DNA from 2 places in the uncultured Rummeliibacillus sp. genome. Region 2 is predicted to be linked to the other one. Evidence: predicted binding sites of a transcription regulator. Region 2 holds the regulator's gene; the other holds the start of a gene.

Region 1 (3,432 bases), on a different contig from region 2:
ACTTCGAAAAGGCCTATTCCGATTAGGAGCTGCTGCTGGCTTGGATTCCCCCGTTCACTTCAAGCCTGAACATATCATGTTCAAGGATGATAGGGGTGTTATTATATCTTTAGATACGATTTTGAAGGATATTCAACGACAAATTAGTTAGAGAATGATGGATTAACTCTAAAAAAAAACCGATTTCCTAATGGAAATCGGTTTTTGATATGTTGCGGCTTAGTATGCTAAACCGTATAATGCTTTGATGTGTGATAAGTAACGGATGTTACTTGCTTCTTTCATCAATGATGCTGGTAAACCTTTAAGTTCAGTGTTATTTGCACCTACTGTTGCGACACCGTCTTTACGTCCTAGTGAAGCTAGAGTACCAGAGTTTACTGCACTAAATACTTTCATAGGTTGACCTTTAAGTTGAGCGAATAGGTTATAACCTGCAGTTTCACCCATTTGCCATGCAACTTGAGCTGTTGGTGCATATAATGGACGAGCACCTTCTTCAGGAATTAATACTGAAGAATCCCCAACTACAAATACGTCAGCGTGAGATGTAGATTGTAAGTATTCGTTGATTGTAGCTTTACCACGGTTTACTTCTAAACCAGATTCAGCAACTACAGGAAGTGCAGCTACGCCACCAGTCCAAACAAATGTATTTGCTTCGATTACTTGGCCGTCTTTAAGAGAGATTTTGTTACCATCTACAGCTGTTACAGGTAGACCTGTTAAGAATTCTACACCACGTTTTGCAAGTGATTCAGTTGCACGTTCGATAAGTGTATCTGGTAAAACTGGTAGAATTTTTGGACCAGCTTCTACTAATTTAACATTAAATTCGTTGAAATCTACACCGTATTTTGCTGCAACTTTTGGCATGTTGTCGATGATTTCACCAACAAGTTCAATACCTGTTAAACCGCCACCGCCGATTACAATTGTACCGTCTGCAGGGTCTTTTGTTTCAGCATATGCTTTAATTTTTGACTCAATATGTGCATTGATATGATTAGCATCGTTAACAGATTTAAGTACCATACTGTTTTCTTCTAGTCCTGGGATACCAAAGTATCCAGTTTGGCTTCCTAGAGCTACTACAAGGACATCATAAGATAGAGATGATCCATCATCTAATTTAACAAATTTGTTATCTGGTGAGATTTCTGTAACTTTTGCAATTTTAAGATCAATTTCTTTCCCTTTGAAGATTTTTTCTAGAGGGAATGCTACAGCTTGTTCTTTAATAGTTCCACCAGCTAAACGGTGTAACTCAGTAATAATTTGGTGAGTTGGGAATTGGTTGACAACAGTAACTTCTGCATCTTCTTTTGTTGCATACTTGCGGAAAGTTAAAGCAGTTAATACACCACCGTAACCAGCGCCTAAAATGATGATTTTTTTTGACATAGTTAAGCCTCCATAATCAGTAATGATGTAATGACTATTTTAAATTTTTATGTTCTTCGTTCACTTGAAGAAAAGCATTCGCAAAACGGAATAATTGTTGTACTTGTGGTTCTTTTAGTAATCGAAGCATACCAAACAGACCAATTGTTTCAGTACTTTCTTCAGCGCGATCTTTTGCTTCAATTGCAGTAGCAGCTAAGTTTTTAGCTGAATTTACAACTGGAGTTGCAATTTCTCCTACAGCACCGACGATATCATTTTTTAACACTTCATCAGTTGATAATGATTGTGCTAAATCATAAATTTTAGTTAAAGTTGTCATCATTTCAGTTAACTTAGGTAGTTCGTTAACTAGAGCTGTAATAGATTCTTGTACCTCAGGTTTTAATAATTGATCCAATACATCAAGTTTTTCTTGGCTTACAGCTGGTTTTTCAGCTTGTAATTGATTAGTCACTTCTGACATATCCAATTCTCCTTTGCAATAACTTTTTACTTACTTCTTTTCAAATACACATAATCACAAGAAGCGATCTTTAACCGTCATCAGAAATACAATAGTTTGAAATTTTAATCTTGTTAGACTAAATTTATTCGATATTGCACTTTTTTATAGTGTTTTTCGACAAAACTATTGCCCCTTCGACGATAAAACTTTTACTTCTATCCTATAATCAGTGGGTTAAAAACACTTTTATAGTCTACAAATGAATAATACACCTTTCTTTTGAGAGAATCCATTGTTTCTTGTGAAAAAATACACAAACATCTGAATAGATTAGTTTTCAAACATAGTCATTCGAATATTTGTTCGATTCCGTCAGTGATCACATTAAAATAAACTATAAATTTTCAATAAATATCATATCAAAAAAATAAATTATTTAATAGTATTTATGTGGAAAATGATTTACTAGACTTAAAGATTCTGAAGTAATTCTTCAATCACCGAAAGCCTGTAAATACTAGTTTCACCGATTCACTGAGCATATCATTTGCACACCTAATATTTCTGATTCTCTATTGTTATAATTCATTTAAAGGATGCAAATCGAATTATTTTAGCATAATTATCACTAGAATATCTAACAAATATAGTGTTGTCTTTTTCACGATTCTCTATTCTTTAAAATGGATTATTCGAAATATTTTATCCACCAATGTATAAAACGCATTGAGAAATAACAGTATAAAAGGCTGGATTTTGGATTCTCGCTTCTTCACTAATTTGAAGTTCCATTTGAAAAACGTCATCTACTAAAGATGCTTTCCATTTTGCAATCACTCTGTCATCTTCTTCAAAAGTGGACCAATCTTCCATTTCTTTATGTATTTTCATCACAAAGTCATTGTTAGTAATCACTAAATCAGGTATTAAACGTTGCCACCCATCATATCCAATTGTATATTTTTCTTTCGTTTTTTCATCTATAGCTTCGAAGTGGATCTTGCCCTTCCTAGAAATCTTTTTACATGTAAAAAGAGGCTGTTGATCCTTGTCGTATGCTTTATAAGTCAAGAAGTATTTATTTTCTAAAAGACGATCTAATGCTTGTTTCACACGATTACCATAATCTCTTTGACAAGTAAAAAGTGCTTGTTCTTGCTCATTACGAACTGTGAATGCTTGCGTATCGTTGATCGTATTTGGATGTGTATATAAATAGCGTTTCATAAGGAACTCCTATCACTGAAATCTTTTCTATTAAAAACTATATACATTATAGAAGGACAAGTCCATTTTTTTAACAACAAAAGAATATAGAACAAAAAATTTTAGATAATAAAAAATCCGAATCAAAATGTGAAATTCTATTTACAGTTTCACATTTGTTCGGATTTTCTTTTTAAGGGGTTTAACTTTTAATTAATATACCGTTGTAATATTTAGTTTTGTGTTCCGTTCCGGACGGCGCTTTCCGCGGGCTTGGCTTCAATCTCCTCGTCAAAAACCGTGTGCTCCTGCATCGCTTCGCTAGCTTCGTCGCAGGACATTGAATTGGCTTCCTCGAAATTACACCGCACGAA
Region 2 (3,432 bases):
TAGAGAGTAATTTAGGTATTAAACAAGGTTCTGAAAATACTGCTAGTCTTTTATCAATAACTGATGTTGCACCGATTATAATCATTGCAATTGTCTTTTTTGGGCCAGTTCTTGAAGAGTTTGTATTCCGACGCGTTATATTTGGGTCACTCGTACAAACTACTAATTTCTTTGTTGCTGCCCTAGTTAGTTCAATTGTCTTTGCCATAATTCACCTAGATTTTCCACACATCATAATATATGCAATATCTGGCTTTATATTCGCATTCCTTTACCATAAGACAAAACGAATTATCACATCTATTATTGCTCACATGATGTTAAATGGATTTATAACTATCGTTCAATTTTATAGAGAACCGATCAACGAATTCATAAAACAACTTCAACAAATGCAATAATCTAGATAATTCTCCAGAAAAGAAGAAAATCCTTCTATCTATTTGATAGAAGGATTTTCTTCTATGGAACTAATTGCAAGATCCATTTGACGTTGTTGTTCAGCTTTCAAATATTTTCGATACCCTATACGAGATATTATTATACTAATCTCATATAAGACACATAACGGAATCGCTACGATAAATAGCGATACAACATCAGTTGGTGTAATTAAGTCAGCTACAACTAACAAGATAAAGTAAGCATACTTACGTACCTTACTTAACATTTGTGGTGTAATAATTCCTAAACGAGTTAAAAATAGTACAACCACAGGTAACTCAAAAACAATCCCGAAAGGTAAAGTAATCTGTATTAAAAATTGGAAATATTCATTGATACCAATTGTTTGTTGTACATCTAATTCTGAAGACATCTTCTCCATAAAATTGATGATATATGGAAATAGAATTTCATATGAGAACAGTACACCACCAACAAACAATAGTACAATGTAAGGAATATATCTTAATGTTGCCCTACGTTCTTTGGCATATAATCCCGGACTGATAAAAGCCCAAAATTGATATAAGATAATAGGCGATGTTATAACAGTAGCCAGTATAAATATTACTTGAAAATAGATTTTAACAGGATCTGTTATTTTAAATGCATGAAGCTGTAGTTTCTTTGCTTCACTGCTATATTGTAAGAAATGGATTAATGGCTCTGCTAAAAAGAAACTACCTATAACAGCAACCACAAAGAAAACGGCAACAATATATAGCCGCTTTCTTAACTCTTCTATATGTTCAACAACAGTTAGTTCAGTATTATTCATTCAACTAACATCCCAACTTATTTATCTTCAGTTTTTGCAGATTCAGACACTTTTTTTGTTGTTTCGTCATCATCCGCTAAACCTTTAGTAGCGTTTTTAAATTCACGGAGAGTAGATCCCATTGCTTTACCAAGCTCTGGTAGTTTCTTCGGTCCGAAAATTAGTATGGCAACAATCCCTATGATAATAGCGCTCCCAGCACCAATTCCCATTACAGACACCTCCTCATAATATGACTTTATTTTAACCCAAAATTATATTTTTTACCATTTATACTAGTACCCTATTTGTGAATATTTTACGTCACTACTTATCATTACGCATAAAATAGCTTAAAGTTTGCAATTCAATTGTAAGGTCAATAGTATGTACTCTAACATAGTCCGGCACACTTAATCTAACTGGAGTAAAATTCAATATTCCCTTCACCCCTATTGCTACTAACCTATCTGTCATAAATTGTGCTGAACGAGCTGGTACAGTTAAAATTGGTAATTCCACATTATATTCTGCAAATTTCTCTTCTAATAGATCTGGTGGATAAACCGGAATATCATTAATATATTTCCCTTCCGGTGTACCACTCGTATCAAATGCCACAACAATTTTCATATTATGGCTCTTCTGAAAGTTATATTTTAGCAAAGCACTACCGAGATTCCCTACCCCTATTATCGCTACATTCATTCGTTCATCTTGGTCTAATACCTGTCTAAAAACATCTAGTAAATATTGAACATCATATCCGTATCCTTTTTTACCGAGAGCCCCAAAGTATGAAAAATCACGACGAATGGTTGCCGAATCAATTTTCATTGCTTCACTTAGTTCTTTAGAAGAAATTCTTACTTGTCCTGCTTCAGCAAAGTTTAGGATGAAGCGATAGTAAAGAGGAAGTCTTTTTGTAGTAGCTTGTGGTATTTTGTTTGAAGCTTTCACAATTTTTCCTCCTACAATCAATTCGAAATCCATTCAATAGTACATGAGGATTGGCTATCTGTAAAGCTATTCTCGTTGCACACATATGTATCTTCCATTAAACTAGAATTGAACTGAGGTGTCTAATATGATCGTATTACAGGTCAATCAATTATATAAATCATATATTGCCGATGAGATTTTAAGCGGCGTTAAACTCGAAGTGCAGCACCGGGATCGCGTAGCACTAGTTGGTCGTAATGGTGCAGGTAAATCCACACTATTAAAAATAATTGCCGGAAAGCTTTCTTATGATTCCGGCGATATTATTATGCCAAAAGATATTCGACTAGGTTACTTAGATCAACATGCAGGCCTTGAATCTCCCCTTACTATTTGGGAAGAAATGATGACAATTTTCGAACCATTAAAAAAGCAAGAACAAAAACTTAGAAAATTAGAGCAGAAAATGGCTGAGCCTTCAATTTTTGAAGACGCAGATTCCTACTCTAAAATAATGGCTGAATACGACCAACTCCAACATGATTTTAAAGAGCAAGGTGGTTACCAATACGAAGCTGATACAAGATCTATTCTTCACGGTATGCAATTCTATCCTGACAGCTATGATCAGAAGATTTCTTCCTTATCAGGTGGGCAAAGGACGCGACTTGCTCTCGCTAAGTTACTAATAAGTAAGCCTGAATTATTAATTCTCGATGAACCTACAAACCATCTAGATATCGAAACATTAAGCTGGTTAGAAAACTTCTTAAAAAATTATGATGGCGCTATTCTTATTGTATCTCATGACCGATATTTCTTAGATCAAGTTGTTTCAATTGTATATGAAGTCTCTCGTCATCACGTCACAAAATTCACTGGTAATTATAGTGATTATCTAAGTGAAAAGGCAAAGAACTATGAACGTGATCGTAAGCTCTATGAAAAACAACAAGGAGAAAAGGCAAAGCTTGAGACTTTTATCCAAAAAAACCTTGCGCGTGCCTCAACAACAAAGTTAGCTCAAAGCCGACGCAAAGTTCTTGAAAAAACAGAGTGGATGGATGCACCTGATGGCGATGAAAAATCTGCAACTTTTACTTTTGATATAAATCGACAAAGTGGAAATGATGTCCTATCTATTAATGACCTATCTATTGGATATGACAATCATGCAATTTCAACTAATATTCAAATGCGCTTATACAGACAAGATCGTATCGCCCTCGTTGGACCAAATGGGGTTGGAAAATCCACTTTACTGAAGACAATTGTAAAAGATAAACAAG

Evidence for each region. Region 2 encodes Rex, which represses fermentation and respiration genes when NADH is low (regulators of the CRP and FNR family bind a similar motif). Its sites were predicted from a motif close to TTGTGAAATATTTCACAA; they were not measured.
Region 1: the regulator Rex is predicted to act here: its motif matches at 2,152-2,169, upstream of Q0977_RS02830 (DUF1641 domain-containing protein).

Annotation. Positions count from the first base shown of each region.
Region 1 covers NZ_CAKQBI010000003.1:5,238-8,669, reverse strand. Annotated here, with positions in the region: gene Q0977_RS02840 (FMN-binding glutamate synthase family protein) at 1-151, shown strand, start outside; gene Q0977_RS02835 (NAD(P)/FAD-dependent oxidoreductase) at 220-1,404, opposite strand; gene Q0977_RS02830 (DUF1641 domain-containing protein) at 1,439-1,870, opposite strand; gene Q0977_RS02825 (hypothetical protein) at 2,555-3,079, opposite strand.
Region 2 covers NZ_CAKQBI010000021.1:4,941-8,372, reverse strand. Annotated here, with positions in the region: gene Q0977_RS12730 (CPBP family intramembrane glutamic endopeptidase) at 1-401, shown strand, start outside; gene tatC (twin-arginine translocase subunit TatC) at 440-1,222, opposite strand; gene tatA (twin-arginine translocase TatA/TatE family subunit) at 1,240-1,434, opposite strand; gene Q0977_RS12715 (redox-sensing transcriptional repressor Rex) at 1,529-2,161, opposite strand; gene Q0977_RS12710 (ABC-F family ATP-binding cassette domain-containing protein) at 2,289-3,432, shown strand, end outside.